One region of the Kribbella sp. NPDC049227 genome, then DNA from elsewhere that is predicted to be linked to it. Evidence: riboswitches for the same ligand, from Rfam matches in the RefSeq annotation. Region 1 holds a riboswitch; each other region holds the start of a gene.
The links. Region 1 has a riboswitch for thiamine pyrophosphate ahead of ACGFH6_RS08505 (NUDIX domain-containing protein). Riboswitches for the same ligand answer to the same signal wherever they lie in the genome.
Positions count from the first base shown of each region.

Region 1 (10,175 bases):
ACTGACCCTGAAAGGACTCACCTTCGCTCCCACCGGGGCACTGCTCGCGGCCGCGACGACATCCTTGCCGGAGACGCCGTACGGCGAACGGAACTGGGACTACCGGTACTCGTGGGTGCGTGACTCGACGTTCGCTCTCTGGGGGCTCTACACCATCGGGCTCGATCGCGAGGCGAACGACTTCTTCTCGTTCCTCACCGAGATGTGTGACGGCGACCAGGACATCCAGATCATGTACGGCATCGGCGGCGAACGCGAGCTGCCGGAGCAGGCACTTGACCACCTGACGGGTTACGAGGGTGCGAGACCGGTCCGGGTCGGCAATGCGGCGTACCTGCAGGGCCAGCACGACGTGTGGGGAGCCATCCTCGATTCGGTGTATCTGCATGTCAGGTCGCGCGACCAGGTGACCGAAAGCCTGTGGCCGTTCCTCAAGCGGCAGGCGGAGGCGGCGTCGAAGCATTGGCGCGAGCCCGATCAGGGGATCTGGGAATCCCGCGGTGAACCGCAGCACTTCACCTCGTCCAAGCTGATGTGCTGGGTGGCGATGGATCGCGGTGCCAAGCTGGCCCGGCTGCACGACGAGCCGGGATTCGCCGAGGACTGGCAGGCGGTCGCCGACGAGATCCGCAAGGACATCTGCGCCAACGGTGTCGACGACCGAGGAGTCTTCGTCCAGCGGTACGGCGCCACGGCCCTCGACGCCTCGTTGTTGCTCCTGCCGTTGCTGCGGTTCCTGCCGGCTGACGATGCGCGGGTTCGCGCAACTGTGCGCGCCATTGCCGACGAGCTCACGCAGGACGGCCTGGTGCTGCGCTACCGCGTCTCGGAGACGGACGACGGGATGCACGGTGCCGAGGGGACGTTCACGATCTGCTCGTTCTGGCTGGTGTCCGCGCTCGTCGAGATCGGCGAACTGGACGAGGCCACCGCGCTCTGCGAGAAGCTCCTGTCCTACGCGAGTCCGTTGGGTCTCTACGCCGAGGAGATCGACCCGCGCAGCGGACGCCACCTCGGCAACTTCCCGCAGGCCTTCACCCATCTGGCCATGATCAACGCGATCACCCACATCATTCGCGCCGAGGAAGCGGCCGGCACGAACACCTACGTCCCGGCACGCCAGCGACTCTGACGGAGCACTAGCAGCGCCGAGTCTCGACGAGTGGACGCGATCTCTTGTCCCAGGTGGCCTCGTGCCTTCGAACGAGCAGCCGAACACCGCCTGCGAACCCACGCGTAGTAAGGGGTTCGATCGGGCCCTCCACGGGCTCGACGGTTCGTTGCGGTCAGGCGTGCTGGGCATTGGACCAGTGTCTTCCACTGGGGTGATGCGTCAACTCCCGAGGAAATCTGGGAGTAAGCAGAACCCCTTCAAGGAACGGAAGACGCTATGACCACGATCCACTTGACCGAGGCGACCACCTCGACGCCCGAGCAGTTCATTGCCGGGCTCACCGACTTCGGGCCCGGCCGCTCGAAGCTCTTCGCGAACAGCCACGACGAGGACCTGAAGGTGCACGACCAGGGTCCTGGGTACGCCGATGTCACCGAGGGCTCAGGCAGTGTCTGGGAACGCCTGCACTACGACTGGTCCGACCCGGACCGCGTCGTCCTCACCACCACCGAGTCCAGCGTCTGGGGTGGCGAGTCCGGCTACACCTACACCTTCAAGCAGCGCGCGGACGGTGCGACCGAGATCGACGCCGTCATCGTGCGCGAGGGCAAGAACCTGAAGGGCCACCTGCTCGCGACCGTCTTCGCCGTCTTCGGCAAGCGGGTCCTGGGCATGGCCTTCGAGAACTCCGTGCGGGCGATCGAGACCCGCAACATTCCCACCGGAACGACCACCAAGTAAAGGTATGAGAACAATGACAAAGATGATGCCGAAGGCAAAGAACCTGTTCCTCGCGGTGCTGGGTGCAGGCGTACTGCTGGCCGGCGGGACGACCGCACAGGCCGCAGAAACCACACAAACAACGGAGAAACCGACGATCGTCCTGCTGCACGGGGCGTACGCCGACGGCTCCAGTTGGTCCGGAGTGACCAGCCGCCTGCAGCGCGATGGCTACAACGTCGTGGCGCCCGCCGTACCACTGCGGGGAATCGCATCCGACACCTCGTACCTGGGTGGCGTCCTCGCGAGCATCCCCGGGCCGAAGGTGCTCGTCGGACACTCGTACGGTGGTGCCCTGGTCAGCGAGCTGGCTGACACACCCGACGTCAAGTCGCTCGTCTATGTGGCCGCCTTCATCCCCGAGGCAGGTGAAACGCTGGGTGCGCTCAACTCGCAGTTCCCGGGCAGCGAACTCGGTCCGGACACAACCAACGTGATCAGCTACCCCGGTGGCGTCGACCTGGCGCTGAAGCCGGAGACGGCCGGGCCGGTCCTGGCCGCAGACATTCCGGCGCGACAGGGAGCTGTGTTCCTGGCCGCCCAGCGTCCGGTCGCCGCCTCAGCCTTCTCCGAGCCGGTCCAGGAGACCGCCCCGGCGGCACTCCCGAAGTACGCCGTCATCCCGACCGGTGACAAGGCGATCGCCCCCGCGGCTGAGCGTTTCATGGCCACCCGCGCAGGAGCCACGAAGGTCGAGGTCCCCGGTGCATCGCACCTGGTCGCGGTATCCCAGCCCTCAGCAGTAACCCAGGTAATCGAACGAGCCGCCCGTTGATCCACCCCGACACCGAACCGGCCGGAGCCATCCCGCTCCGGCCGGTTCCTCCAGCTTCTGAGGTTTGACTGGTCGTGGGCGGGGTGAGTCAGCCTCCGAACACCGGCGTGATCGCGCGGGCGAAGGTGTCGACGGGGATGGACTCCGATGCGTCACCACGATCGATTGCGAGGCGGCAACGACGACGTACTTCTGTTTGCTGGTGCGGAACGCCAGATAGCCGTCGTCCAGCTTCCAACCTTCCGCCCCGACGTTCACGCGGTCGGGCCAGTCCGCCTTGTCGCGGCCGGTGGTGTCCTTCATCGTGGCGAAGGTGTCCGCCGGGCACGAGCCAGCTCCTCCGGCCTGGATCCCGATCGAGCGAGTTGGCGTGCCCCACTGACAGGACAGGTATCCGTCCTTGAGTGCGTCTCGCCGTGCCACGATCTTCTCGTCGAGGACCTGTTCGGCTGCCACGGTGCCTCGGTCGCACTCCGGGCGGGTGATCACAGCCAGAGCCGGGGGCCAGGGAGCGGCGGCCACGGGATTGAGCGCCCAGGAGCCGGTACCTACTCCGCCGTCGGTGACCTTGGCCGCGTAGTGCGAGAACACGGCTTCATCGCTCCTGCGGATGGTGGCGGCGGGTGCGGTCAGACCGGATCCAACCTCCTCGCATGGTGGTGGATCCTCCCCAGGAAAATGTGCCGAGAGGAGCTTAGAGGAGATTCCAGGACTCTGAGGCCCACGGGACCGAACTCGGCATCAGCCCGGGGGAGTGCCTGGTGGTTGGATTCGCTGGGAGAGGGTCAGGGATGTGGCGGCTGCGAGGGAGACACCGCCGACGGAGAGGATGAGGGACCGGTAGCCGGCTGAGCTGGCGAGGATTGCGCCGGCGAGGGGGGCGACGCCGTCGGCGATCGCGACTGGCGTCGACAGGATGCCTGCGATCGTTGCGTAACCCTTGGCGCCGTAGCGATCGAGGACGATGGCCGGCGTCGCGATGGCCGACACGCCGAAGCCGAGACCGAACAGCACCAGACAGACGACCACACCCACGATGTGCGTGCCGATCAGCGGCAGCACCGCGATCGCGACACCCTGCACCGACAGTACGACGGCAGTGATGGTGGCCATGGGCAACCACCGGACGGAGATCGTGCTGGCGACGCGGCCGGTCACCGACAGGACGCCGAGAAGCCCGGCGAGCGTCGATGCAACAGCTGGTGGGTGACCGAGGACGGTCAGGTAGAGCACGAGATGAACAGCGATCACACCCAGCGCGGCGTGATGGAGAACGAATCCGCCGGCGAGGAACCAGAAGCCCGGATCCCTCAAGACTCGGCGCGGCCAGGCGCGGTGTACCGCCGTGGGGCCGGGTCTTCGGGCAGTACGTCGTACCGCGATCGCATGAAGCGGGACAGTCGTGACTGCGAGCATGCCGCCGAGGATCAGCACCGTGGCCCGCCATCCCCGATCGGCGGTCAGCCGGCCCGTGAGTGGGATGAAGATCGAACTGGCGAAGCCTGCCATCAGCGTGATCCCGAGGATCGCGCTGGTCCGTTTCGCCGGCGCCGCGACCGCGACGACGACCGCGAACGCGGCCGGATACAGCACCATCGCCGAGGCGACGCCGATCGCGACAAAGGCGCCGTACAACTGAACCGCGTTGTGGGCCTGCGACCAGAGCAGTACGGCGATCACCGCCAGAATCGAGCCCGCGGTCATCAGTCCGTGCCCGCCATGCGCGTCGAGCCAACGCCCGACAGGCACCGACAGACCCGCCGCGACGAGCAGCGCCGTCGTCATCGCACCGGCGACAGTCGCCGTCGTCACGCCGAGGTCACGACTCATCGGCCCGAGCATCGCGCTGAAGGCGTAGTACAAGACCCCGTAGCCAACAGTCTGTGTGATCGCCAACACCACGACCAGCAGCCGCAGACGGTACGAATCCGCCGCTAGCGGATCAACGAGAACCGGCACTGTCTTCGTCACCGGTGATGTGGACAGCCTGTATCCACCAAACGCGCTCCTTCTCGACGAACACCCAAGTACCGACACTGCGGATGGCGCCCTCGGCCAGGGTGATCTGCTGCCGGACACAGACAACGGCCACGTCCGGGGCGGGGAAGTTCATCCCGTCGACCGTGTAGCGACTGTGGCAGCCAGTCGGCGCGGCCGACATCGTCCTCTGGTGGTACGCCTTGATCGCGTCCCAGCCCGTCAACCGATGCCCGGTCGGTGGGGTGAAAGATGCGTCCGCGGTGAACCTCGCGGTGAATCTCGCCGCATCCAGATCAGCGAGTGCATGGTCCATCTCCGCGATGACTTCCCGGATGCTCCGGTAGTCCTCTTCGTCGGTGGGCCGCTGCTGTGCGGCTGGTCTCGCCGTCATCGGCAGTCGGCCTTCGGCACAATGGCGAGCTGCGCCATCATTCCCCGAGCAGAACGCGACCGAGGAGGTCCGGATAGCGGGGATCAGGCAGGTTACGCTCCAGCGACTCTGGAAGGGTGAACCAGCGCAGGTCGTCGTGTTCCTCGGGCGCGCGGTTCTCGGGCGTCCCCTTCCAGTTCCGAACCAGGACGAAGGTGATGTCCTCGTCGTCGGCGATCCACCGGTCCAGCTCGAGACAGGGTTCGCCGGTTTCGATCCCGAGCTCCTCCCGGGCTTCCCTCCGCAGGGCGGACACGGCTGTCTCACCGTCCTCGAGATGCCCGCCCGGGAAGTCCCAGACGTCGGGATACCACGACAGGTCTGGGCGGCGATGGCACATGAGCACGCGATCGCCCTGTACGAACACACCGACGGAGACCCGATGCTGAACAGTCACGACGCTTGTCCGTCGATCCGCGCCGACGCGTTGCTGATGGTTGTCACATGCACTCCCTACGCCGGAATTACCCGGACAGGTTCGGCGGTCGGCGGCGCCGGTCATCCAGCCGCCCTCTCAGCCCACTTCGGTGCGAGCTCCCGCGATCTCCAGTTGTACCGGCCACCCTCACGTCGTCCGGCAGCGTGCCGGACAACGACCCGGTTGTTGCTCGAACGGGCGACCGATGTCTGATCACGATACCCCGTCATCGAGCAGCGTCAATGGTGGCGCTCGGCAACTGGACGCCGGCACCGGCACGGAGGCCTGGACCGCAGCTCATTGACTTTGTGTTGCGTTGAACCGAACGAACGGCGAGCGCGTATGTAGGTGTCGGCAGCCCGAACCTGCGTTGTTCGACATGCGGTTGGAGACTGCTTCCCGTCCCAACTGGTGAGGAGACGTACGACCATGAAAGTACGCATCCGACAAGCTTTGGCGCCGATGTTGTTCGTGTTCGGCACCGCCGTGGCGGCAGCGCCTGCAGCCAACGCCGGCAACGCGCTGCCGACTCCACAACCACCGCGACTGCTCAGTGCGGTTGTCACCGATTGCCAGGCGCCGTGTGCCTCCGGGACCTCAGGCGAGGTCACCTTGACCTGGACGAATCCCGCCCCGCCGGGTGGTGCGTTCGTCCTGAACACTGCGTATGCGAACGATTTCAACATCGGTTCGCCAACGACGATCAGGCACATCGGTGACACCGTGCAAGCCAGCTACCCTGTCTGCGCCGGCGTCAATCAGCCCACGCCGGACTGCTATCCGGCCCGCGTGGACGCCCTGCGAGGGAACGAAGTACTGACCGTCTCCGCCCGGTTCGCCACCGGCAACCCGGACGACGGCACCTTCCGGATGAGCGCCGAATCCGCCCACAGCAACGGGTTGGTGCCCACGCAAGGCTGAAGCCGGAATGACCACAGCACTCTGAGCCCCGTTAGGTTGTGGGCGGTACGTACCAGGCCGTTTCGAGTGTTATCTCGTGGCCGATCATGAACTGGAGGTCGCGCGTCGGTTCGGCGCGTTCGTGCAGTCGTGGGAAGTGCTCCCGCCGGTACTCGTTGTGGGCCACAGCGCTTTCCCATTGCGTCACGACCAGGAACTCGTTCGCGTCCCGCCGGGCGAGGAGCCCGCCTTGAAATCCGGGCGCTCGGATCATGCCCGGATTCCAGACCGAGGCCTGAACGTCGGTGAAGTGGCTGACGCGTGGCGGGTAGACCTCGCAGCGCGCCACCCGCAGCATCTCGCCCCCGGCAACGTCTCCGGGAGGATGACCGATGATCTGCAAGGTCTCGTACACCCGTACATCTATGTCCGTGTAGGTCCCGACCTGGCGCTTGGCGAGCTGATCGTGCGGTCCGCGCATGAAGGCCTGATAGCTTCCAGGCTCCGCCCACAGGCCGAAGATGTGAGCGGTGCTCGAGGCATTCGTGTCCCAACCGCCGCGTTGGCCGAGGAATCCCGGGATGCCTTGGAGACCTGCCCAGTCCTGTTGCCCCTGATCGAAAAGACCCCGATCACTCACCGCGCACCGGATCCACTTCAGCAGCACTCGACCAACGTATACCGCGACGACTACGCGTGCGGAGTCGTTCGCCGGACATTCATCCGTTCGCCGGGGCGGCTGAAGATGCTGAGGATCTCCGCCGGCTCGTTGCCGGTGCTGCCGAACCAGTGCGGCTTCTCGGTGCTGAACTCGGCGACCTCCCCGGGGCCGAGCACCCAGTCCTCGTCGCCGAAGACGAGGCGCATGCGGCCGGACAGCACGTAGATCCACTCGTGGCCGTCGTGGGCCCTGAGCTCCGGGGTGACGTTGCTGGTCGGAATGACGATCTTCCACGCCTGCGTGCCATCGGGCTGTTGGGTCAGCGGGATCACCGTCCGGCCCTTGACCCGACCGGGCTTGAGGCGGATCCGTGGATCGCCCTGCACTGGTGCGGCGACGAGGTCGTCCAGCGGCACCCGATACACCTGCGACAACGCGAGCAGCAGTTCCAGGGTCGGCCGACGCTGTCCGGTCTCCAGCCGCGACATCGTGCTCTTCGAGATCCCCGTCGCTGTTGCAACCTCGGTGAGGGTCATCCGGCGCCGCGCGCGCAGTCGCTTGAGCCGTCCCCCGACTCCCTCGAGCACCGCGGCGATCTCCGCCGCTGAGGTGTCCTCCACGAACACATCTGACCCCCAATTCCCACAAACAGCAACCTTCGTAGCCGAACGCCCCACCCAGCCCCAGCCTTGGAGCATGACCACACCATCGCTCAGTCCGAAGCCCCATCCGACGTCCGAGCCCGCCGTACCTGGACCGCCGACCAAGCACCAGCTGGCCCTGATGATCTGGCTGGCCGTGTTCCCGACCCTCACCGCCCTCAACCTCGCCCTTGGTCACTGGCTCGGCACGCTCACGCCTGTCGTACGGACGTTCGTCCTCGCGACCATCGCCGTACCGATCGTGATCTACGGACTGATGCCGCAGCTGTACCGGCTGCGCCGACGCCTTCTGACCCGCCACAACCAGTAGGAAAGGACTGCACGCCATGAGTGCACGAAACAATGCCACCGTTCCCGTCGAACCACGCGTACGAACACCCAGTCCACGACGCCATCAGGAGCTGACCACCCGGCGGCTGAACACCATGCGGTTCGGGTACGCGTTCACGGGGGTGGGACTCGCGGTCGTGAAGTGGCCGGTTCTGCTGCAGGACGCTCGATCGCTGCCGGTGATGGAAGGGGTTGTTGTCTGCCTGCTGACGGCCATGTCGTTGCTGGCGTTCCTGGGGCTCAGATACCCCGTACAGATGCTGCCGATCCTGCTGTTCGAGGCGGGCTGGAAGGTCATCTGGTTCGGTGTGGTCGCGCTTCCCCACCTGATCGCCAACGACCTGAACGCCGCAGCGGGCGACGTGCTGTTCAGCTGTTCCTTCGTCGTCGTCATCCTGGCCGTCATCCCTTGGCGCTACACCTGGCAGCGCTACGTCCGAACCCCTGGCGATGCCTGGCGTTGAGGACTGCCGGCCGGTGCTTGATCAGGTGAGGGACTCGACGGCGGTGTGGACGAGGTCGGCGACGGCCTGGGGCTGGGATACGTAGACCGAGTGGCTGCCGGGGACCTCGCGGACCGCGGCGCCGGCTCGTTCGGCCATGGCGCGCTGGGCCGGTTGTGGGATCATGCGGTCGTCGGCGGCGACGAGGTACCAGCTCGGCTTGCTTCGCCAGCCGGGTTCGGTGACGGTGCCGCCGAGGGCGTCGACTCCCCACGGGACCTGGGAGTCGGCCATGAACGCGGCCTCGTCGGTCGGTAGGTCACCGGCGAACGAGTCGTGGAACTTGTCCCGGTCGAGGAACAGGTAGCCGTCCCGCGGCGGCAGAATCGGCGGTACGGGCGCACCCGGAGGCGGGTCGGCGATGAGGGTGTTGACGGACTCGCCCTTGTCGGGGGCGAACGCCGCGATGTAGACGAGTCCGACGACCCGCGTGTCGCTGCCGGTCTCGGTGACGACCACGCCGCCGTACGAGTGACCGACGAGGACCACCGGCCCGTCGAGCTCGTCGAGGACCTGCTTGGTCGCGGCCACGTCGCCTTCGAGGGAGAAGGTCGGGTTCTGTACGACGGCGACCCGGTGCCCCTGGGCGCGGAGCCGGTCGTAGACACCTCGCCATCCGGAACCGTCGACGAATCCTCCGTGGACGAGTACGACGGCCGGCCGGGTGCTTGTGCTCATGGTGTCCTCCTTGATTGTGGACCGATGCGGTGACGCTAGGTGCGGGTCGTCGTTCGGGGCATCGGGGATACCCCTCGACAGCGGCGGCCGGAACCCTCGATCCGGGCGTGTGCGGTGCAGGATGATGTCCTGGTGGATGAGGTTTCGGCGGCCGCGTACGGGCTGTTCGGCCGTGAGGACGCGGTGCGTGCGGTGAGCGACGTGCTGGACCGGGGCGGGAGCGCGGTGGCGATCGGTGATCCCGGGGTCGGCAAGAGCAGTTTGCTGAAGGTCGCGGATCAGCTGGCCCAGCGCCGAGGGCGAAGGGTGCTCTCGCTCGCACCGACGCAGTTCGACCGGGGCCTGCCGTTCGCCGGCCTCGCCGAGCTCATCAGCCAATATCCGCCGGGCTCGGAGCTCACCCTTCCGGCGCCGCAGCGGCGCGCACTCGCGGTGGCTCTGCACCGAGACGAACCAGGCGATCGCGACGCCGATGCCCTGGCGGTCCCGCTGGCGGTCCAGGGGTTGCTGAAGCAGCTCTGCGAGGCCGAGCCGGTGACCCTGATCATCGACGACCTGCAGTGGCTGGACCAGGCGACTGTCGGCAGCCTCGGCTTCGCGCTCCGCCGGATCTCGGTCGAGCCCCAGCGGTTGAGCATCCTGGTCGGGACACGGCCGGATCGAGACGCCGGCGCCGACTTCATCGCCGAGCTGCCCGAGCCGCACCGCGAGCTGTCTCTGCCGGCCTTGGAGGACTGGGCGATCGGCCAGTTGCTGCGCACTCGCCTGGGTGCGCGATGGACTCCGCCGATGAGTGCCGGGGTGGCGCGGGCCAGCAGCGGCAATCCCTACCTTGCGTTGATGATCGCGCAGGCGATGCAGTCAGACGTGTCGAAGTGGCGCTGGAGCGCCCAGAGCGACCACGAGCCGGTCTTCCCGGTACCGCCGAGTCTGGCTGGGCTTCT
Region 1 covers NZ_JBICST010000002.1:363,177-373,351, forward strand. The annotation lists gene ACGFH6_RS08480 (glycoside hydrolase family 15 protein) at 1-1,132, shown strand, start outside; gene ACGFH6_RS08485 (hypothetical protein) at 1,391-1,855, shown strand; gene ACGFH6_RS08490 (alpha/beta fold hydrolase) at 1,878-2,669, shown strand; gene ACGFH6_RS08495 (MFS transporter) at 3,411-4,640, opposite strand; gene ACGFH6_RS08500 (SgcJ/EcaC family oxidoreductase) at 4,612-5,040, opposite strand; gene ACGFH6_RS08505 (NUDIX domain-containing protein) at 5,078-5,476, opposite strand; TPP riboswitch at 5,513-5,630, opposite strand; gene ACGFH6_RS08510 (hypothetical protein) at 5,927-6,418, shown strand; gene ACGFH6_RS08515 (DUF4937 domain-containing protein) at 6,450-7,064, opposite strand; gene ACGFH6_RS08520 (helix-turn-helix domain-containing protein) at 7,088-7,678, opposite strand; gene ACGFH6_RS08525 (hypothetical protein) at 7,755-8,030, shown strand; gene ACGFH6_RS08530 (hypothetical protein) at 8,047-8,514, shown strand; gene ACGFH6_RS08535 (alpha/beta fold hydrolase) at 8,536-9,231, opposite strand; gene ACGFH6_RS08540 (AAA family ATPase) at 9,364-10,175, shown strand, end outside.

Region 2 (10,175 bases), on a different contig from region 1:
GCGTGAGTGCGGCCGCGACCGCCATCTCCAAGGCCCTGCTCGGATCCAGGTCCATGGCGGCGCGCGCAGCCTGGACAAAGATGCGATGCGCATCGCTGGCAGAACCCACGTTGACCTCGATACGCGCTCGCAGCCGGTCGATGTCGGCTCGCAGCAAACCATCGCCGGCGAGCTGCCGGGCCGAGGCGGACAGCGCCCGGGCACGAACCGCCTGCCCGCAGGCCCACGCGTTCCGGGCGGCCGCGAACAAGCGCACCGCGCGCGCAGGCCCGTCGACCGTCAACGCGGCAGCTCGCTCGAACGCGGCAGCGGCCGCGACGTACCCGCCACGCTGCTCAGCGCGGCCGCCCACCTGGTACAGAGCCTCGGCCAGCCCTTCGTCAGGCCCTTCGGCCGCCGCGGCAGCATGCCAGGTCGCTCGGTCCGGGTCATCGTCGCGCAGTGCATCCGACAGTGCCAGGTGCGCACGGCGGCACGCGAGGCTGGTGGCCGCCTGATACACCGCGGAGCGAACCAGCGGGTGTCGCACGGCAACGGCGTCACCGGTGACAGTCAGCAGACCGGCCCGCTCGGCGTCCTCCCACGCACCTAGCTGCGCACCCAGACGGCTCGCCGCTCCCCGCACGATGTCAACCCGGCCGGTGTCGTCCGCCGCCGCCACCAACAGCAGAGTCTGTACGTCGTCGCTCAGGCGGCGGCACCGGTCGACGAAGGCGCGCTCCAGGCCCGCGGTCAGCGTCACTCGCTGCGGCATCGGCGCCGCGCCGTACAACTGGGCCGGACTCAGAGTGGTTGGCAGCTCCAACAACGCGAGCGGGTTCCCGCCACTGTCGCGAACCAGCCGATCGACGACCTCGTCCTGCAGAACGTCCGGGCTGCGCTGGTCCAGCAGTTGACGGGCTGCTCCCTCCTCGAGACCACCGAGCTCGAGCACGGACAGGCCCTGCGGACTGAAGTCCGCGTCGCCTGCGGTGGAGCGGGCAGCGAACACCATCGCGACCGGGTCAGCGTCCAGTTGACGAGCCGCGAACAACAACGCATCCGTTGACGCGGAATCGAGCCACTGCGCGTCGTCGATCACGCACAGGAGAGTGCCGCCCTCGGCTGCGTCGGTCAGGACTGACAGCGTGGCCATCCCGACCAGGAACGGTTCGACCGGTGGCCCGTCTTCAAGCCCGAACGCCAACCGCAGCGCACGTGCCTGAGGAACCGGTAGCCGCTCGTAGTCGACCACGGGACGCAGCAATCGGTGCAATGCAGCGAACGGCATCGGCGACTCGGATTCCACACCGGTGGTACGCAACACCCGTAGCGCGTCAGCATCCGGAACCGCCCGCTGCGCCAGGACAAGATCATGCATCAGCGCAGACTTGCCGACCCCCGGCTCCCCCAGCACAACCAGCACCCCTGCGCGTCCCGCCCGCGCCCGCTCCACGAGCGTTGCGAGCTCGGCCCGCTCCCGCTCGCGGCCGTACAGCACCTGCTCACCGTACTACCGCACGCGAACGCCCAGCGGCGGCTTCCTCAGCCGCGGGCCTCGATGGTGTCGAGGTCGCGTACGGCGTAGCGGTGGTGTTCCCATTCTTCTTCGAGGATCACGTGGAGGCAGGACAGGACGGTCTCGGGGTAGTCGGAAGCGTGCGGGTTCTTGCGCGCCTCCGCCAGTGTGTCGGGAGTGACCGTGGTGAGGAAGTCGCGCACCATCGCGACGCGACCCGCGCGCACCTCGAGTACCTCGGCGTACGACGGTTCGGTCGTCGTGGGTTGCGACGTGTCCTCGTCCTTGCTGGCGCTGTCCGCCTGACCGATGGGGTGGAACGGTTGTTCGAGCTCGCGGATCCCGCGGCCGAGCCACATGTCCGTGGCGCGAACCAGGTGGCGGAGCGTCTGGGCGAACGACCACTCGCCGTCCACCGACACGTCGACCGTGCCCGCCGGCATCGTCGCGGCGCGGTCCACTGTCGCCGCCCACGTGCGCTCGAGTGCGGCCCAGGCCTCGCGCAGACCGTCCGGATCCCCGGCGCGCCGGAGCTCGCGGCCGGGAAAGCGACGGTCGAGCTCGGCCTCGACGTACGGGATCACGTCGATACCGTTCACTCGGAAGAAGCTCTCGCCGTTGGGCAGCCACGGCGCGTCGATGTCGGCCTTCCCCACGTCGACGCCGCGCATCACGACGCCGGACAGGTCGGACTCCACGAACCGTGCACCGTGCAGATCCGCCTCGACGAACTCCGCGCCCCGCAGGTCGTCGGACTGGGTGAAAGTTGCCATAACGTCTCCTCGTCGAGCGCCGGCTTCCGCTGGCGAGAGGTTAGCCGTTGAGCCGGGCAATGGCGAGAATGCGGACATGGATCTGCATCTGCACCTGGGCAGGGAGGGCGGGCTGGCCGAGCAGATCTACGCACAGCTGCACGAACGGATCCGAACCGACGCCCTACCAGCGGGGACCGTGCTGCCGTCGTCGCGGGAGCTCGCGGAACGGTTGTCCGTGTCGCGGGCGACAGTGGTGGCGGCGTACGAGCGGCTCGCCGCGCATGGCTTGATCCGCTCGCGGGCCGGGATCGGAACGTTCGTCACCGGGGAACGTGTCCCCGCCACCCCCGCGCCGCCCGCGTCTCCGCTGCGACCGCGGGCGATCTGGAGTGCCGCGCAGTTCGCCGTACCGGATCTCACCGTGTATGCCGAGTTCGACTTCGCGCCTGGTATCCCCGGGCGGACCCAGTTCCCGTTCGCGCGCTGGCGGGCGTTGATCAACGATCAACTGCGCACTCGGACCGACGTGAACTACGCCGACCCGGCGGGCTCGGCCCGGCTGCGTGATGCGCTCGCGCGGCATCTGGTCGTCAGCCGCGGTGTCAGGATCGCGCCGGAGCAACTGGTCATCACGACTGGTGCGCAGCAGGCGTTCGATATCGCCGCGCGCGTTCTGCTCGAACCAGGCGACACGGTGGCCATCGAGGATCCCGGCTACCTGCCGGCGTACCGCGGATTCCTCGCGCATGGAGCCCGCGTCGTCGGGGTGCCCGTCGACGGCGAGGGGCTGGTTGTCGATCGGCTTCCGGCCGAGACACGGTTGGTGTACGTGACGCCGTCGCACCAGTTTCCGCTCGGTATGCCGCTGTCCGAGTCACGCCGTACTGCGCTGCTCGCGTGGGCTGCCGAGCACGACGCGGCGATCGTCGAGGACGACTACGACTCGGAGTTCCGCTTCACTGGACGTCCGCTCACTCCCCTGCAGGCAACCGACGAGGAGGGTCGAGTCCTGTACGTCGGTTCCTTCTCTAAGACACTGTTGCCGGCACTCCGGGTCGGGTTCCTGGGCGTACCGGCAACGCTGGGTGAAGCTGCCCGCCGCGCGAAGTTCGTCGCCGACTACGGCACCGCCGGCCACGTGCAGGCCGCCCTCGCAGCCTTCATCGAGGAGGGCGACCTGGCCCGCTACATCCGGCGGATGCGGCGCTCGTACGAACGACTTCACGACCTGCTGACCGGAACTCTGCGTGCGGACTTCGCCGATGTCCTCGAGCCGATCGAGTCCAGCGGCGGGACGCACATGGCCGCATTGCTGACCTCCGGGCAACCGAGTGACACCGTGCTCGCCGCACGCGCCCTCACCGCGGGAGTGAACCTCGGGACGATCTCGCGGTGGGGCATCGATCGTCCCGGACCGAACGGTTTCGTCTTCGGGTACGGCGCTGTCCCGGCCGACCTGATCCCGGAGGCGCTGGCCGCGCTGCGCCGCGTTATCTGATCGAGATTGGACTGGCGCAGAACAGCTCGAATCGGCCCCGCCACCGGACCGGCACCGTTCCTAGGCTGCCGCGGACATCCATCACAGGAGGCCTGATGAGATCCCTGCGCATCGCCGCAATCGCCATCGCCTGTGCCGGCGTCATCGCCGGCACATCCCTGGCCAACGCGTCCCCCCGCTGCGAGCAGGTCGAAGCGACGATCTACGACAAGGTCGTCGACGTGGGGTGCCCGCCACCGACCCAGGTGTGCGTGGCCGGCTTCGTCCGCGGCAAGCACGGCTTCGACGGGACGACCGTGTTCATCCTCGGCTCGCGCGGCGAGCCGCCGGCGACGGCACCCGACCAGCGGCCGGTCACCGGCGCGCTCACCTACACCTTCGAGGACGGGGCGACGCTCACCGCACTCGAGACGAGCATCGGGAACGTCAACACGACCACAGGATCCGGTCACGCCGGCGGCACCCAGCAGTTCACCGGCGGCACCGGGCGCTACGAAGGCGCGACCGGCTACGCCTACCTCGGCCAGCACTGGGAGGTGGACCACTTCGTCACCCAGATCAAGGGCGAGGTCTGCCGCTCGAAGCGCTAGCCGGGCCCCAGTGGCGGGTTGTTTCACCGCTGGCGCGCAACAGCCCGCCAGCCGGCACACAACCCGCCATCCAGCCGCGCTCCGGTCAGTCGGGCTCGGTGCCCGTGAGGAGCGCGGCTAGTTGGGTGGGTTTGTAGAGGACCTGTTTGCCGGTGCGTTGGGGTTCTACCAGGCCGGTACGGCGGAGGAGTTGGAGCTGCTGGCTGACGGCGGAGGGGGTGACCTTGAGTTCGGCGGCGACGTCGGTGGTGGTGCGGGGGTGGGTGAGGAGTTCGAGGATGCGGGCTCGGGCGGTGCCGATGAGTTGGGCCAGGTCGCGCCGTGACGGTGGGTCGACGACGGACCAGAGGTTGGCCTGGCCGCGGGGCGGGTAGCCGAGGAGCGGTTCGGCGCCGATGTCGAACGGGATGACGGCGTGCGGGCCGAAGAGGGTCGGCTGGAGTACGAGGCCGCGGCCGGCGACGCTCTCGGTCCGGCTGGGGTCGCTCACGCGGTCGACCCGGAGCAGGCCGTCGCGGTAGCTGATGGCCGGCCCGAGTTCGTTCAGCATCGCGCCCGTTCCTCGCTGGGTGACGACATGGCCGCGGTAGCTGATGTCGGCGGACAGGAGCGTACGCATCCGGTTCCAGTACGGCGCGATCACCGTCTGCCAGTACTCGCGCAGCGCATCAACCACCTTCGCCACCCCATCCGGTCCGGCCAGCGCAGCGGGAAGCTCACCGTTCACCGCGATCAACTGCCGCTCGAACGTCTCCAGGTCGACCGCGCCGATGACGTCGAGCTCTTCCTTGATCTGCGTCAGAGGCGAGGTCGGACGCGGCGTGAGGAAGTCCGGGCTCCCCATCCTGTGGTTGACCAGCCAGCGCAGCACGTCCCAGTCGAGCGTTTCGAGCAACGGCTGGACCGCCCGCACCCACGGCAACTGCAGCGGGAACCGGCCGGGGTCCTGCAGCGCCCGCAGCGACAGCACGGTCTCGGCCGCCGGTGAGATCGCGAACCGGACGTCCTCGAGGTCCCGCGAGGTCAGCTCATAGGTGAGCACGTCTGTCCCCTTAGTTGATGTAGCCCGATCCTAAATCGTTCTCAGGTCGCCGTGATGCCCGGCAACAGTCGGGGCATGAGTACCGAGGTTGCCGTCGACGCACGACCGCGTACGACGTTGCTCGGCGTACTGGCCGTGTGTTCGGCTGTCGGCGTCGGGACTGTCTACTTCCCGCAGGCGCTGCTGCCATCCGTCGCGGCGTCGCTGCACGTACCGCTGTCGGACGCGGCGCTGGTCGTGACCGCGCCGCAGGCCGGGTACGCCGTTGGCATCCTGACCGTCGTACCGCTGGGTGACACCGGGGCGCAGCGACGGCTGCTGACCATCTTGTTCGCCGGTGTCGCGGTCTTTGCGCTCGCAGCCGCGGCGGCACCGTCGTTGCCGGTCCTGGTGATCGCGTCGTTCCTGATGGGCTGTGCGACGGTGGCATCGCCGGTCATCGGTCCGTACGTCGCGGGAATGACCGGGTCGCGGCGATTGGGCAGCATCAACAGCATCCTGCTCAGCGTGGGCATCCCCGGGATGATCCTGTCGCGCGCGATCGCCGGGTTCCTGGGCGAGGAGTACTCCTGGCGGTACGCCTACCTGGGTGCCGCCGTACTGGCGCTGGTGTGCGCCGCGGTCGCGTGGACCCGGCTGCCCGTGCCGGTGTACGTCGAGCCGGCGGAGTTCCCGCAGTACCTGCGCCGGCCCTTCGACCAACTGAGATTGCGCAGCGGGCTGCGTCGATCGGCGTTCTACCAGGCCTGCACGTTCGCGGGCTTCACCGGCACCTGGGCGACCCTGGTCCTCGTCCTGCAGGATTCGTTCGGCCTCGGAGCCGGCGCGCTCGGCTGGATCAGTCTGGTCGCGATCGCCACCATGGCCGTCGTCCCGTGGACCGGTCGCATCGTCGATCGCCGTACGCCGGACGCCGTGACGGCCTGGATCCTGGTCGGAACAGTTCTCGCCGCCGCACTCATGCTGGGTGCGTACGCCGGTGGTGCGCTGGGACTCACGCTCCTCGTGGCCGGCGTACTCGTCCTCGATGTGTCGATGCAGTCGGGGATGGTCGCGAACGTCACCCGGATGTACCAACTCGACCCCGGCCGGCGCAGCGCGATGAACACGGCGTACATGGTCTGCGCCTACTCCGCCGGCAGCCTCGGCTCCTGGACCGCCGTACGCCTCTACCACGCCCTCGGCTGGTGGGCGGTCCCGGCCTTCGTCGCCGCACTCGCAAGCCTCGCCCTTCTCCGCCTGGTCCTGAAGCCTGGTCCTGAAGCCTGACAGTTCGGATGGCGGTCTCGTCGTACCTGTATGACTACGACGACGATGTTGAGGGAATTGACCGGGGACTACGCGGTGGATGCGGCGCGGTCGAGGTTGGGGTTCACGGCGCGGCATACGGTCGGGCCCCGGGTTCCTGGGCAGTTCGAGGTGTTCAGTGGGGTACTTCGCCTGGATGGGGAGGATCCGGGGCGGTCCACGGCGGATCTGACGATTCAGGCGGACAGCATCCAGACCGGCGACCGGCGGCGGGATGCCGCGTTGCGTGAGCATTTCCTCGACGCGGAGACGTTTCCGTCGATCAAGTTCAGGTCCACGAAGGTGAGCCGGACGGGTGTGACGACGTTCACGGTGACGGGGAATCTCACGATCCGTGGCGCCACCCGGCCGGTCGTCGTACCGCTGGAGCTGACCGGCACCGACGACGGCGTCGCCTTCACCGGATCCCTTCCACTGCTGCGCAAACGCTGGTCGGTCAACTGGAACGCGGCCACCAACCTCATGGTCGCCCAGAAACTGGACCTCCACCTCGACCTGAGGGCGACCCGCATCTCCTGACCCTGGGTTGTCTCGATCGCCTTTGGTGGTTAGTGTCGAACTGCCGCGGGAGCTCGCACCGGAGCGGGCTGAGAGGGCGACTGTGTACGGCGTCGCCGACCGCTGAACCTGAATCGGGTAATTCCGGCGTAGGGAGGAAGCGATGCAGGAATCCGTCTGGGTGAACGGTACAGAGACCACGGTCGCACCGGGGAAGTCCGTTGCCGACCTGATCCAGGAGTACTCCGACCGCACCACCGGGATCGCGGTCGCGGTCAACCAGACCGTGCTCACGCGCAGCGAGTGGGCCGGTACCACGCTCAAGCCGGGCGACCGGGTCGAGATCGTCAGCGCGGTCCAGGGAGGCTGACATGGACGACCCACTGGAGCTCGGCGGGCGGGCGTACACCTCGCGTCTCATCATGGGCACGGGCGGTTCGGCCAACCTGGAAGTGATGGAGGAGGCATTGCTTGCCTCCGGCACCCAACTGACCACGGTCGCGATGCGCCGGCTCGGCACCGGCCACGAGGGCTCGGTCCTCGACGTACTGGCGAAGCACGGTATCGAGGTGCTGCCGAACACGGCCGGCTGCCACACCGCCGCGGAGGCGGTGCTCACGGCGCGGATGGCCCGGGAGGCCTTGCGGACCGACCTGATCAAGGTCGAGGTCGTTGCCGACGACCACTTGCTGATGCCGGACCCGGTCGAGTTGCTGGATGCCGTGGACACCTTGGTGGCCGACGGTTTCATCGTGCTCCCGTACACGAACGACGACCCGATCCTCGCCCGCCGCCTCGAGCAGGCGGGATGTGCGGCGGTGATGCCGTTGGCGGCACCCATCGGTTCCGCGCTCGGGATCCGCAACCCACACAACCTCGCGCTGATCGCCGAGGCCGCGAACGTCCCGGTGATCGTCGACGCCGGAATCGGTACGGCGAGCGACGCGGCGCTGGCCATGGAGCTCGGGTGTGACGCGGTCATGCTCGCCACCCCGGTCACGCGCGCGGAGAAGCCTGCCCTGATGGCGGGCGCGATGCGCGACGCGGTCGCCGCCGGCCGCGCCGCCCGCCTGGCCGGCCGGGTCCCGCGCCGCTGGCACTCCGCCCTCGCATCCTCCCCAGTGACGGGTATCGCGTCCCTCTCCTAGAGCAGGCGTCCCATCAGGGTGCGTGCTTGGGACAGGTCCACCGGGTGGTCGAGGAGCAGTGCACTCAGGGAGAACGAGACCGCCTGCTCTGGCTGCAGGTCCAGGGGACCGTCCCAGGCCAGGGCAGGACCGGCACCGACGTAATCCTTGGAGCGGAGGAACCACGGGCGAACGTCACCGGGCTGGAACAGAAGCAGTGTGGTGAACGCGTCGGCGCGTTGCTGGATGAAGGCCAGCCAGCGGCTGGTCGATCCGTAGGCGGCGTCGGTCCCCTCGCCGGAATCGCTGAGGACGGTTGTGGTTTCGACCGTTGGAAGACGCCAGAAGATGCCGCCGTACCCGGCGCCGGCGCGGCCGGTGGTGGCCGGGCTGTCGATGCGGACCGGGCCGTAGCGGGCGGTGAAGACGCTCTCCCAGTCGAGCCGCCAGCCGCCCTCGGCCAGTGCTCCGCGGAGGAGCCTGCGCTCCGCGAGTTGCGGGCGGCCCTGTTCGTCGTACCAGGTGACCTCGTCGGTCAGGGCGTTGCCGTCGACGGCGACGCCGCGGCTGCGTTGCTGACCGTGGTTCGGGAGCAGCGTCGGTCCGCGGTCCGGGAGGAAGGTTCGTCCGCCCCAGTGCGACGTACCGTTGACTCCGGCAACGGCCAGCGAGACGCCGTAGTGGTGCCGGTGATCGACCGGGCTGACCTCGGTGAGCGGGTGACCGCCGAGCGTCCGCACGGGGTGCAGGTACGGCCGAGGCGAATGCACCTGCGGCATTCGCCGCCCGAACTCGTAGTGCGCGAGCGGCACGGAATCACCGCCGAGCACGAACCTGTCCCCTTGCTGCTGCCACCCGACCCTCTCACCCGGAGCGTCCCCGGTCAGCTGCGTTGCCTGCGGCACCGGCCCCGTGCTCGCCCGCACCGCCAGCCGAAGGTCCGGTACGCCGTCCACCTCGGCATCCACACCGGAGATCGCGGCGTACAACCGACGCCAGGCCAGCTCCCCCAGCTCCTGCTGCGGGACCCGCACCGTCGTCAGCGAAGGGACGGCGAACCGCGACAACCCGATGTCGTCCATCCCGGCGACCGACACATCGGCCGGTACGGCGACGCCCACTTCGTTGAGCCGGGCAAGCAACCCGAACGCGACCAGATCGTTGAACGCGACAACGGCCGTCGCGCGCGACTCCAGCACCCGCTCGACCGCGGCGTACCCGTCCTCGATCGACCAGCCGCAGTCCAGCCGGACGATCTCGAGATCCGGGATCTCCCGCTGCGCGATGTCCAGCGACCGCAGCCGGGCCTGGTTGGACGAACTGGCCGGCGGACCGGCCAGGAACGCGAGCCGGCGGTGCCCGAGACCGACCAGGTGGTTCACCACGATCCGCACCGCGCGGCCGTAGTCGACCGCGACGCTGGCGACCTCCGCCGGGCCTGGCCGGTTGACCAGGATCACCGGCTGGACCTGCGGCAGCAGTTCGAGCAGGCTCTCCTCGTCGAGGCGCGGCGACACCATGATCAACGCGTCGCAGCGTCGACGCGCCGCCAGGGCGATCCCCGCCTCGGCGGCCGGGTCCTCGTCGGTCTCGGCGACCAGCACCCGGTAGCCGGCCGCGGCCGAGGCGTTCGTGATGCCGCGCAGGACCTGCTGGAACAGCGGGTTGGCCAGATCGGGGACGACCAGCGCGACCATGTCGGTGCGACCGAGCGACAGGCTGCGGGCCAGATCGCTGGGCCGGTAGTTCAACCGGTCGGCGGCGGCGCGAACGCGTTCGGCGATGTCCGGAGCGACGGTCAGGCGCCCGTTCATCACCCGCGAGACGGTCGCCCGGGACACCTCCGCCGCCCGCGCGAC
Region 2 covers NZ_JBICST010000009.1:22,842-33,016, forward strand. The annotation lists gene ACGFH6_RS36610 (AAA family ATPase) at 1-1,480, opposite strand, end outside; gene ACGFH6_RS36615 (DinB family protein) at 1,525-2,271, opposite strand; gene ACGFH6_RS36620 (PLP-dependent aminotransferase family protein) at 2,348-3,751, shown strand; gene ACGFH6_RS36625 (hypothetical protein) at 3,847-4,341, shown strand; gene ACGFH6_RS36630 (DUF5937 family protein) at 4,427-5,383, opposite strand; gene ACGFH6_RS36635 (MFS transporter) at 5,459-6,652, shown strand; gene ACGFH6_RS36640 (YceI family protein) at 6,698-7,210, shown strand; TPP riboswitch at 7,246-7,362, shown strand; gene thiS (sulfur carrier protein ThiS) at 7,353-7,559, shown strand; gene ACGFH6_RS36650 (thiazole synthase) at 7,561-8,337, shown strand; gene ACGFH6_RS36655 (DUF6807 family protein) at 8,334-10,175, opposite strand, start outside.
Region 2: it holds a riboswitch for thiamine pyrophosphate, as region 1 does, so the genes downstream of both, thiS (sulfur carrier protein ThiS) here and ACGFH6_RS08505 (NUDIX domain-containing protein) in region 1, are expected to answer to the same signal.

Region 3 (10,175 bases), on a different contig from region 1:
GCACTCGCGGCCTTGCGCAGCAAACTCGGAGTGAACGCATGAACGACCTCGAGAGCCGGCTGACCCGGTTCGCCACCCCAGACCTGAAACCACCCGTCCTCCCGGACGCCGACGTCGCCTACACCCTGCACGACACCCCGATCGGCACCCTGCTGCTCGCGATCGCGAACGGCCGCGTGGTGGCCAGCTCCTTCGGCGACGAGGAGACCATGACGAACCGCCTGGCCCGCGCGGTGTCCCCGCGCGTCCTGCGGCAGCCCCGCGCACTGGACGACGTACGACGGCAGCTCGACGAGTATCTGGACGGACGCCGGCACGAGTTCGAGCTGGAGGTGGACCTCGCACTGGCGACGCCGTTCCAGCGGCTCGTGCTGACCGATCTGCCGCTACACACCAGCTACGGCGCAACGACGACGTACGGGCGGGTCGCGGGGGAGATCCACAAGCCGAAGGCGGCCCGTGCGGTCGGTACGGCGCTGGGCGCGAACCCGGTGTGCGTCGTCCTGCCGTGCCACCGGGTGATCGGCGCGAGCGGTGCGCTGACCGGATACGCCGGCGGACTCGACGCGAAGCGTTTTCTGCTGAATCTTGAATCGAAAAGCTGAGTTTTCCGGAATCGCCGGAGCTCGATTTACACTCGGAATAGAAAGGAGCAGATCCCCAGTGTGGAGTGGGGATCTGCTTCTTTGTTTTCCCTTGCCTGCAAGGGACAACGGATTACCTGACGAGTCAGTCAGTTGCCGGTTGGCGGATCTCCAGGATGAGCCGGCGACGGCCACCCCAGTCCCGTTTGTAGACCTTGAAGTTCTCGATTCCGGCGGCCGCACAGAGCCGGCCGTAGCTCATCTCGTCGTGGATGAAGTGCACGCTGCTGGTACCGAAGTGCTCGGTGGTGACGATCCGGTGCTCGGGGCCCTGGCGCATCCCGTTGGCGATCTCGCCCGCCGTCGCCGGCCCCCAGGCCGGGCCCTCGATGATCGCGATCCCGCCCGGCTTCAGCACCCGGGAGATCTCACAGATCGTCGACAGTTGCTCCTCCTCGCCGAACAGTTCGTGGAACGCCGTCCACAGGCAGATCACCGCGTCGAACGAGTCCCACTTGTACGGCAGATCGGTCATCGAGCCGATCGCCCAGTCGATCGACAGTTCCTCCTCGGCCGCCTGCGCCCGGCCGGCCTCGATCAGGTTCGGGGAGATGTCGAGGGCGCGCACGGTCTTGCCGGCCCGGCGCAGCGGCAGCGCGACCCGGCCGTAGCCACAGCACAGGTCGAGCACCGACTCGCGGTCCTCGAGCAACTCCTCGACGGCCTTGACGATCGCCGCGTCCCGCTCGGGCGTGGTACGCGCGGCCAGTCCTTCGGCCCCGAGTTCCGCGTACTCAGCCCGGCTACGCAGTGCGGAGTTCAGCATGACGGCAAGTATCCCGGTTACTCCGGGTCAGTTGTCCAGCGGCCGGCGCCCGATCCTGCCCAGCACCACCGCGGCCAGCATCGAGACGACGATCGACGTGTACGTCGCCCCGAGCCAGGAGGGCACGGGCTGGTCGTTGAACAGCCGCTGCTGGACGCCGGTCCAGAACGGCGACCAGCCGGACACCGTGCCGGGGTTGACCAGCTGGTACGAGACGAAGCCGATCAGCCAGGCGACGGCCGGCTGCCAGCGGAAGCGCGCCGTACCGGACACGTCCCAGTTCATCTTGCTGACCACGAAGAAGTCGGCGATCGCCACCGCGAACAACGGGATGAAGACCGAACCGATCAGGTAGAGGAACTGCGTGTAGTTGCCTAGGTCAACCAATAGTGCGATGGCCGTGGCGACCACGCCGATGCCGACCGAGATCCACCGCCGGTCGATGTGACCGATCAGGTTGTGCGTGGCCATCGTGGTCGAGTAGATGTTCGCGTAGGCCTCGTCGACCTCGTCCACCAGCAGCACGAGCAACGCGATCGCACCGGCGGGCAGTGTGACCAGCGCGGTGATCACGTCTTCGCTGTTGGTCTGCAGTGTGGCGACTGCGAAGACACCCAAGGCGTAGTACGCGATCGCGGCCAGGCCGTAGCCGAGTGCGGAGCCCCCGAAGGCGGCCTTGTTCGTGCGCGAGTGCCGCGTGTAGTCGGCGGCCAGCGGCGCGAACGACACCACACCGGCGGCGGCCAGGTCGACGGCCGGCCAGAAGCCGAACACGCTGTCCTGCGGCAGATCGTGCACCGGCTTGCTGAGCACCTGCACGAACAAGTAGACCGACGCGATCAGCACCAGCCAGACCATGAACTTCCGCAGCACCTTCACGCTGCCCAGTGGCCGTACGGCCATCGCCGTGGCGATCACTCCCGCCACCAGGACGAACAGCCAGCGCCACCGCTCGCTCGTGACCGCGACCGCGGCCTGGGCGATGACGATGATCTCCATCGTTGCCCAGCCGACGTTCTGGGCGACGTTCAGCACGGTCGGCGCGATCGAACCGCGGCGGCCGAACAGACCGCGCAGACTCGCCATCGCCGGTGCGCCGGTCTGCGAGCCGAACACGGCTGCGCCGCCGAGCACGAGCGCGCCGATCCCGCAGCCGACGACGACCGCGAGCAGGCCCTGCGCGAGTGAGCCCGTGTACGCCGCCACCAGCGCACCGGTGACCGGGCCGAACAGCGAGATGCCGAAGTTCCCCCAGAGGGTGAACTGGTCCAGGAACCCGAGCGTGCGCGGAGAGTCCGTGGTGAGGACGAGTGGCGCCTCGGTCTGATCGGCAGGACGAACAGCAGTACTTGTCATGGTGACCCGCTCCCTACGCCGGCATTACCCGGTCAGGTTCAGGCGGTCGGCGACCCGGCTGTGCTCAGCTCGTCGCCCTCTCAGCCCGCGCGTTCGGTGCGAGCTCCCGCAAGGATTGCTACCGCGTCAACGATAACGCGTCAGACAGGATCCGGCGCGGCGGCCGCCCGCTGGATGAGAGCGGCCAGTTCCGGACCGTTGGTCACCACCGGCATGTGCGCGCCGGTCGGTAGCGTCCGCGCCTCACCGTGGCACAGCTCGGCCAGCCGCACGACCCATTCGGACGTGGACACCAGATCGTGCCGGCCGCGCACGATCATGACCGGCGCCCGCACCCTGCCGATGACCGCGGCCAGATCGTGGCGCCTGGCCGCTTCGCCGGCGCGCGCGATCGAGGACAGCGTCGTACGGGCGTACTGCGGCGTGACGACCCTGATCAGCCGCGGCGAATCCGGTACGGCCGAACCCAGCCAGCGAGCGGCCAGGTCCACCCAGCTCGACGTCCGGATGTCCCCGCTCGGTGCGACCAGGACCAGGGCGTGCACCAGTTCGGGGAAGGCGATCGCGGTCTCGACCACGATCTGGCAGCTGGCCGAGTGGCCGACCAGGACCGATCGCTCGCGGATCTTGTCCGCCAGCACAGTCCCGAGTGCCTGTGGACGCAGATCCTCCCTGGCGCCGGCCGGTTCGCCGTACCCGGGCAGGCTGACCAGGAGGTACGGCGTGGTGAGGTGTTCGACGGTTCGGTCGTACGACGCCGGCCCGAGGCCGAGACCCGGGACCAGGACGACGGGGACGTTCACTCCCAGGGTGGCCGGTCCGGGCGGGCCTGGACGACCGGGTTGCCGAGCTCCGGTTTGAGTTCGCGGTAGCCGAGGGCGAAGCCGGCCGCGAGGATCAGCAGGCCGAGACCGCCCCAGCCGTACGCCGTGGGCAGCCGGTCCACCGAGTCGTCGATCGCGCCCAGGCCGGTCGACAGGACCATGATCAGCCAGATCAGGATCGGGATCATCGACACCGCGACCAGGAGCAGCCCGCCGAGCTCGACCGGATCCGGCTGGCGGCCGGCCCTCCGGCGGGCGAGCACGTCCCGGCCCCACATCCAGAGCGCGACCGCGCCGACCAGGAGCAGCAGGAGCTGGCCGATCGTGTCGATCACGTCGGTGCGCAGCGGGTGGTTGAGCGGCGAGCCAGGAGCCTGGGAGATCTCCCGGAGGGCGACCCGCTGGATCGAGATGACCAGCAGGCCGTAGACGCCGGCGATGATCGCGGCGAGCAGGACGACCCGGGCGGCGCGGGGATCGCGGGGCGCGACGGGTTGGTCCCGCCCGTACGTCGGCAGCTCATGCTGCTGCGGATGCGCGGGAGGGCCGTAAGGACTGCCAGGCCGGTAGTTCGGCGGCTGGCTGTACGGCGATCCGCCGGAATCGGGCGCCCCCTGCGACTGACCTGGTCCAGCGCCGACGGGCGGAGGGCCGTACTGGTCTGGTGGGGAGCTGTAGGGCTGGGGCGGGGCGTAGTGGCTTTGCTCGGGGGCGCTCTGCGGTCCGGAGCCGAACGTGCCGCCGCCGTACGGGGCAGGTTTGGCGTACTGGTGATCCTCGCCGGACTGCTCGGGCTCATCGCCCCGGCCGTAGGTCGGGAAATCCTGTGACGACATCGCTGCTCCCTCCCCTCCGACTCAGCTTCTCACGGACGGCTCAGGTTGCCTTGATCGTGGGCCACGCATTCGGCAGGCAGCCGCCCAGCCCTTTGGTCTGCTGCATCATGACCGGCGCGGGGGTCTTCGCCTGGGTGCAGGTGGAGTGGCCGTGGCCGAGTGCGTGCCCGACCTCGTGGTTGACCAGGTAGTTCCGGTACAGGGCGACGTTCCCGCCGTACGCCGGCACCGCGTACACCCACCGCTTGGCGTTCAGGACGACTCGGTCGTCGACGCGGCAGGACACCTCGCCGCCGGTGTCGAGCGGCAGGCACAGCTTGTCGGTCAGGACCGGCGTGGCCAGGATGATCCGCAGGTCGGCGTCGACCTTGTCGGTGCGCTCGAAGTTGACCGGGTGGATCGCCTGCCAGCCGCGCGGATCGGTGAGCGTCTGGTGGATGATCGCGGCGACCGCGGCGCCGTTCAGCGACAGGCCCTGCTCGATCTCGACCCGGTAGGTCAGTTTGTCCTTCACGCCGCTGGCCTTGGCGAACCCTGGCACGACCGCGAGCCGGCCGGTGGAGACGGTGACGTTCGGCTTCGAGCTCTTCGGCTTCCGAGTCAGACTCGGTGCCGGGCGCAACGGAGTGGTGAACTTCTGCGTCGGTGTGGCGATCGGTGCCGGTGCGGGAGTCGCCACCGGAGTCGATGCGACGGGGGTGCTGGTGCCGGCGACGACCTCTGCCGCGAGGCTCCGCCGGCTGGCGGCGTCCGGATGCATCACGACCACGGTCCCGAGCACCGCCAACGCGGTCACCGAGAACCACTGCACCTTGTGCGACTTCTTCCGGCTGTGACGGCCACCCCGCTTGCGGACACGCGCGTCCGCCTGCTGGCCAGTCCGCCGGGTGGTCATGACGATTCACCCTACAGAGCCAGCACCACTCCACGAAAGGGCAGATTCATGACTTGCAACACCAACGAACCGAAGGCCCGGTGGCCGATCAGAGGTCGACGAACCAGCCTGTCATCAGATCGGTGACCCGCTGCTGCTCGTCCGGCTCGACCAGCGCCCCGAGCATCAACGCGAGCGCGCCGACGTCTCGCAAGGCCTGCTCGATCCCGTCGGCGGACAGATCCAGCTTCTCGGTCGAGTGCGTGACGGCGGTACGGCGCGAGACGACTCGGGCCCGCAGTTCCACGATCTCGACGCGCTGTGCGCGCGAACATTCGGTGGCGGCCAGCAACAGTTCGACCTGTTGCGCGAGCCCGCCGGTCAGTGCACCGACCGTCTCGTTCATGAACCGTTCGAGTGCGGCGGTCGCCGCTCCGATCGCCGCCCTGGCCGCGATCCGGACCGACTCGTCCTCGAACTCCCCGCGCTCAGGCACGGCCGCCGCCACTGTGCGGTGGACGAACACCGCCGCGGCGAAGCGATTCGTGAACCGGAGCCACTCGACCCGGCTGCTCTCCCGATGACCGAGATAGCCGCCCGCGAGCGTCTCCGGAGACGTCCGAAGGATCACTCACCGAGCGTATCGCTCGCACTACTCTGCGACGTACCTCAGGCCGTACGAGTGCGGAGGAACTTGCCGAAGTGGGGGACGGTGAAGGCGACGGTGCCGCGTTCGGCGGAGAAGACGAGGCCCTTCTTGATCAGGCCGTCGCGGGCCGGGGAGAGCGACTGCGGTTTGCGGTTCAGCGTGCTGGCGACCTCGGCGGTAGGGACCGAGCCGTCGTCGACGCCGATGCCGAGCTCGGCCATCGCGCGCATGTACTCGCGTTCGGCCGGGGTGGCGCGTTCGTAGCGGGAGCCGAAGAAGCCGACGGTGAGTTCGGCGGAGGCCTCGGGGCCCGCGACGGCGACGTCCTTGATGGTGATCGGTGAGGTCGGCGCGTGGTCCCAGGTGGCGTGCGCGAAGGCCTGGACGAAGTACGGATAGCCGTCGGTCTGGGCGTACAGCTCGTCCAGCGCCTCGTCGTCGTACTGGACGCCTTCGCTCTCCGCCGGGATCATCAGCGCGCGGTCGCACGCGTCGCGGGCGAGACGGTCGACGCGGACGTAGCGGAACAACCGCTCGGAGTACGACTTGCTCGCGGACAGTACGGCGGGCAGATGCGGGAGGCCCGCGCCGACGACGACCAGCGGCGCGCTCTGCTGGGAGATCTCGTGGCAGGCGGCGCACAACGCGGACAGGTCGTCGGGACTGATGTCCTGCATCTCGTCGATGAACAATCCGACCCCGACGGACAGATCGCCGGCCAGGTCGGCCGCGTCGGTGAACAGCTCGATCAGGTCCATCTCGAGGTCACCGGAATCCGCGCGGCCCTTCGCGGCGGCCACGTCGACCGGCGGATGCCAGCGGATGCCCTTGCGATCGTTCGCCGCGGTGCGCAGCGCGAACGCCTTCAGTACGGCGCTGAAGCTGTCGACCCGCTCGTCGTCGCGGTGCCGGTGGCCCAGCTCGCGCATCGCGGTGTGCAGTGCCTGCGCGATCGGCAGCCGGATGCTCTGGTCCGGCCGGGCCTCGATCTTCCCGGTACCCCAGGCGCGCTTGATCGCCTGGCTGCGCAAGGTGTTCAGCAACACGGTCTTACCGACGCCGCGGAGTCCGCTCAGCACCAGACTCCGCTCCGGCCTGCCTGCCGCGACCCGTTCGAGTACCACCTCGAACTGCCGCACCTCGATGTCGCGTCCGGCCAGCTCAGGCGGCCGCTGACCGGCGCCGGGCGCGTAGGGATTCCGGATCGGATCCATGCTTTCACTGTATGAGCGCGTCTAGCGTTTTCCTTAGATTTCGCTAGCAACCGCCAGAGCGTGTCGCGACCCTTGTCTACAGCTTTCTAGTGATTCCGCTAGAAAGTCCTAGACCCGCCTAGCCAGCACGTCGTACAGATGCCAGTGCTTCGGTCCGCTCATCGCCCGCCCGTCGTACTCCACCTCGTCGAGGCGCTCCACACTCCACCCCTCCAGCAATCCCTGGACCTCTGCGTCGTCCTGAGCGGAGATCTCCGGCTGCTGTGCCCAGTCGTCACGCACCCCGAGCAACTGGCCGGCGAACAGGCCGCCCGGCCGCACCGACCGCGTCACCACCGCCCAGGTCTCCGCAAAGTGTTCCGGCGGCGCGAAGAACAGACTGAAGCCCGCATGGACAAGGTCGGCGACCGGAGGCCGCGCATCCCACAGGTCGCTGCGTTCCAGCGTCAGACGCCGCCCGCTGCCGGCTCGGCGTGAGACCTCCGCGAGAGCGGCCGCGCTCGAGTCGACGGCGTGGACCTGCCAGCCGCGATCGAGGAGGTCGAGGGTCTCGTTGCCGGCCCCGCAGCCGAGGTCGACCGCCGTACCGGGCTCGGTGAAGGAGGCGACGGCGGCCTGCTGCAGTGGGCGGGGCGGACTGCCGGTCGTGAGGGCGATGTACGGCGCCCAGTCGGTGGAGTCGGGCATGTGGGGAGTCTTGCAGGCGACCAGGCCTGTGGGAGCACTATCGTCCTGTCATGGTTGGGCGGGTGGAGTGGGCTCGGCAGGCAGGCGCCCTGTACGAGCGGATGCATCAGCAGTACGTCGGCGGTGCGCGCAAGCTCGAGGCGCTCATCGACGAGCTGATCGGTGATGAGGAGGGCATCAACTACCTCAGCGCGACCGCCCGGGCGAAGGACCCGGAGTCGTTCCTGGACAAGGCGTCGAAACCGCGTCCGGACGACCCGGCCCGGCCGAAGTACGACGACCCGCTGAACCAGATCACCGACCTGGTCGCGGCTCGGGTGATCACGTTCCTGGCCGAGGCGGTGGACCGGGTCTGCGAGGTGATCGAGGCCGAGTTCGAGATCGTCGAGCACACCGACATGGGTGCGCACACCCGGGCGCAGGGTGTGTTCGGGTATGCCAGCAAGCACTACCTGGTCCGGCTGAACGCGACTCGCCGCGAGCTGCCGGAGTACGCCGTACTGAAGAACCTGGTGATGGAGATCCAGGTCCGGACCGCGGTCCAGCACGCGTGGGCGGAGTTCGAGCACGACATCCGGTACAAGCTGGACATCCCGCCGGACCGCAAGCCGGAGTTCGACCGGCGGTTCCTGCTGGCGGCGGCGTTGATGGAGCTGGTGGACAACGAGTTCACGGAGATCGACCGGCTGTACCGCGAGCTCGCGGCGGCCGAACCGGACAAGACCCCGCGCGACCTGACCACGGCGACGCTGACGACGTACCTGACCCGCCGCTACCCGGACGCGCCGCACGCCAAGACGAACCACTACACGTGGATCCTCGGCATCCTGGCCCGGCTCGGCGTCACCACCGAGGAACAGCTCACCGAACTCCTGACCGGCATCGACAGTTCCGCGGTCCAGGCCGCGATGACCCACCGCTTCCCGGCCGGCACGGTCCGCCGCCTCGACGACGACCTGCTGGCCGCGAAGGGTACGGCGTACGTCGACCTGTTCCCGGACGAGGAACGCCGCCAGAAGATCCTCCGCGGCCGCCTCAAGGCACTGACCCGCGCAGGGATCACCGGGTCCTGACCAGGTCGTCCGCGACGGCCTCGGCGGTACGGCGGGCCCAGGCGCCGGTGGTGATGAGGCCGAGCACGAGGACGAGTACGCCGCAGCCGGCGATGACGAACCAGCACAGCTTGGCCGCGTCGACGAAGCCGGTCTCCAGCGTGCCCACCAGACGGGCGGTGAGAATCGTCCCCGCGATCGCCACCCCCAGGGAGGCGCCGACCTGGCGGCTGGTCGACGCGATCGCCGCGGCGACGCCGGCTTGGGAGCGCGGCATCCCGGACACAGCCGCGTTGGTGATCGGCGCGTTCAGCATCCCGAAGCCCAGACCGAAGATCAGATAGCCGACCAGCAGCATCGCCGTCGACGTGGTCAGACTCAACCGCGACAGCACCAGCCCGGAAACAGTAAGCATGCTCCCGGCAACGACCAGCGGCAGTCGCGGACCGCGGTGTCCGACGAGCCACCCGGACAGTGGCGCGAACACCACGGTCATCGCCGCCATCGGAAGCGTCAGCAACCCGGCATGCAGCGCCGAGAACCCACGCACCGACTGCAGATAGAGCGAGTTCAGGAACAGGAATCCGGACAGCGCCGAGAATCCCGCGACCGCGATCAGCGTCGCACCCGAGAACGGCGCACTCCGGAAGAACCGCGGCTCCAGCAACGGTTGCTCGCGTCGCCGCTCGTACAGCACCAAAGACACCAAGGACGCGACCGTCACCACGAAGCACCCGATGATCAGCGGCGAGGTCCACCCGGCCGACCGGCCCTCGATGATCCCGTACGTCAGGCCGCCGAGCAGCAGCACCACCAGGATCTGCCCGACCGGATCCATCCGCCGCGGCACCGCGGCCCGCGACTCCGGCACGAACCGCGCCGTCATCAGTACGGCGGCCAGCGCCACCGGCACGTTGATCCAGAAGATCAGCCGCCAGCCGGCCGCGTCGACAAGTGCTCCGCCGACCACCGGCCCGACCGCCATGCTGAGCCCGACCACGCCACCCCAGACCCCGATCGCCTGGGCGCGCTCGCGTGGGTCGGTGAAGGTGTTGGTGATGATCGACATCGCCACCGGGTTGAGCATCGAGCCACCGATCGCCTGCAGCATCCGGAACACGATCAGCAGGTCGATGGTCGGCGCGACTCCGCACAGCAGCGACCCGAGCCCGAACACCACCAGCCCGGCCTGGAACGTCCGTCGCCGGCCGACCCGGTCCGCGGTCGAGCCGGAGACCATCAGCAGGCTGGCCAGCACCAGTGTGTACGCGTC
Region 3 covers NZ_JBICST010000004.1:752,613-762,787, reverse strand. The annotation lists gene ACGFH6_RS21450 (RNA polymerase sigma factor) at 1-42, shown strand, start outside; gene ACGFH6_RS21445 (methylated-DNA--[protein]-cysteine S-methyltransferase) at 39-605, shown strand; gene ACGFH6_RS21440 (class I SAM-dependent methyltransferase) at 730-1,410, opposite strand; gene ACGFH6_RS21435 (purine-cytosine permease family protein) at 1,438-2,766, opposite strand; TPP riboswitch at 2,760-2,886, opposite strand; gene ACGFH6_RS21430 (alpha/beta fold hydrolase) at 2,907-3,569, opposite strand; gene ACGFH6_RS21425 (hypothetical protein) at 3,566-4,426, opposite strand; gene ACGFH6_RS21420 (DUF3152 domain-containing protein) at 4,467-5,321, opposite strand; gene ACGFH6_RS21415 (hypothetical protein) at 5,410-5,931, opposite strand; gene ACGFH6_RS21410 (ATP-binding protein) at 5,970-7,163, opposite strand; gene ACGFH6_RS21405 (class I SAM-dependent methyltransferase) at 7,272-7,850, opposite strand; gene ACGFH6_RS21400 (GTP pyrophosphokinase family protein) at 7,901-8,923, shown strand; gene ACGFH6_RS21395 (MFS transporter) at 8,910-10,175, opposite strand, start outside.
Region 3: it holds a riboswitch for thiamine pyrophosphate, as region 1 does, so the genes downstream of both, ACGFH6_RS21435 (purine-cytosine permease family protein) here and ACGFH6_RS08505 (NUDIX domain-containing protein) in region 1, are expected to answer to the same signal.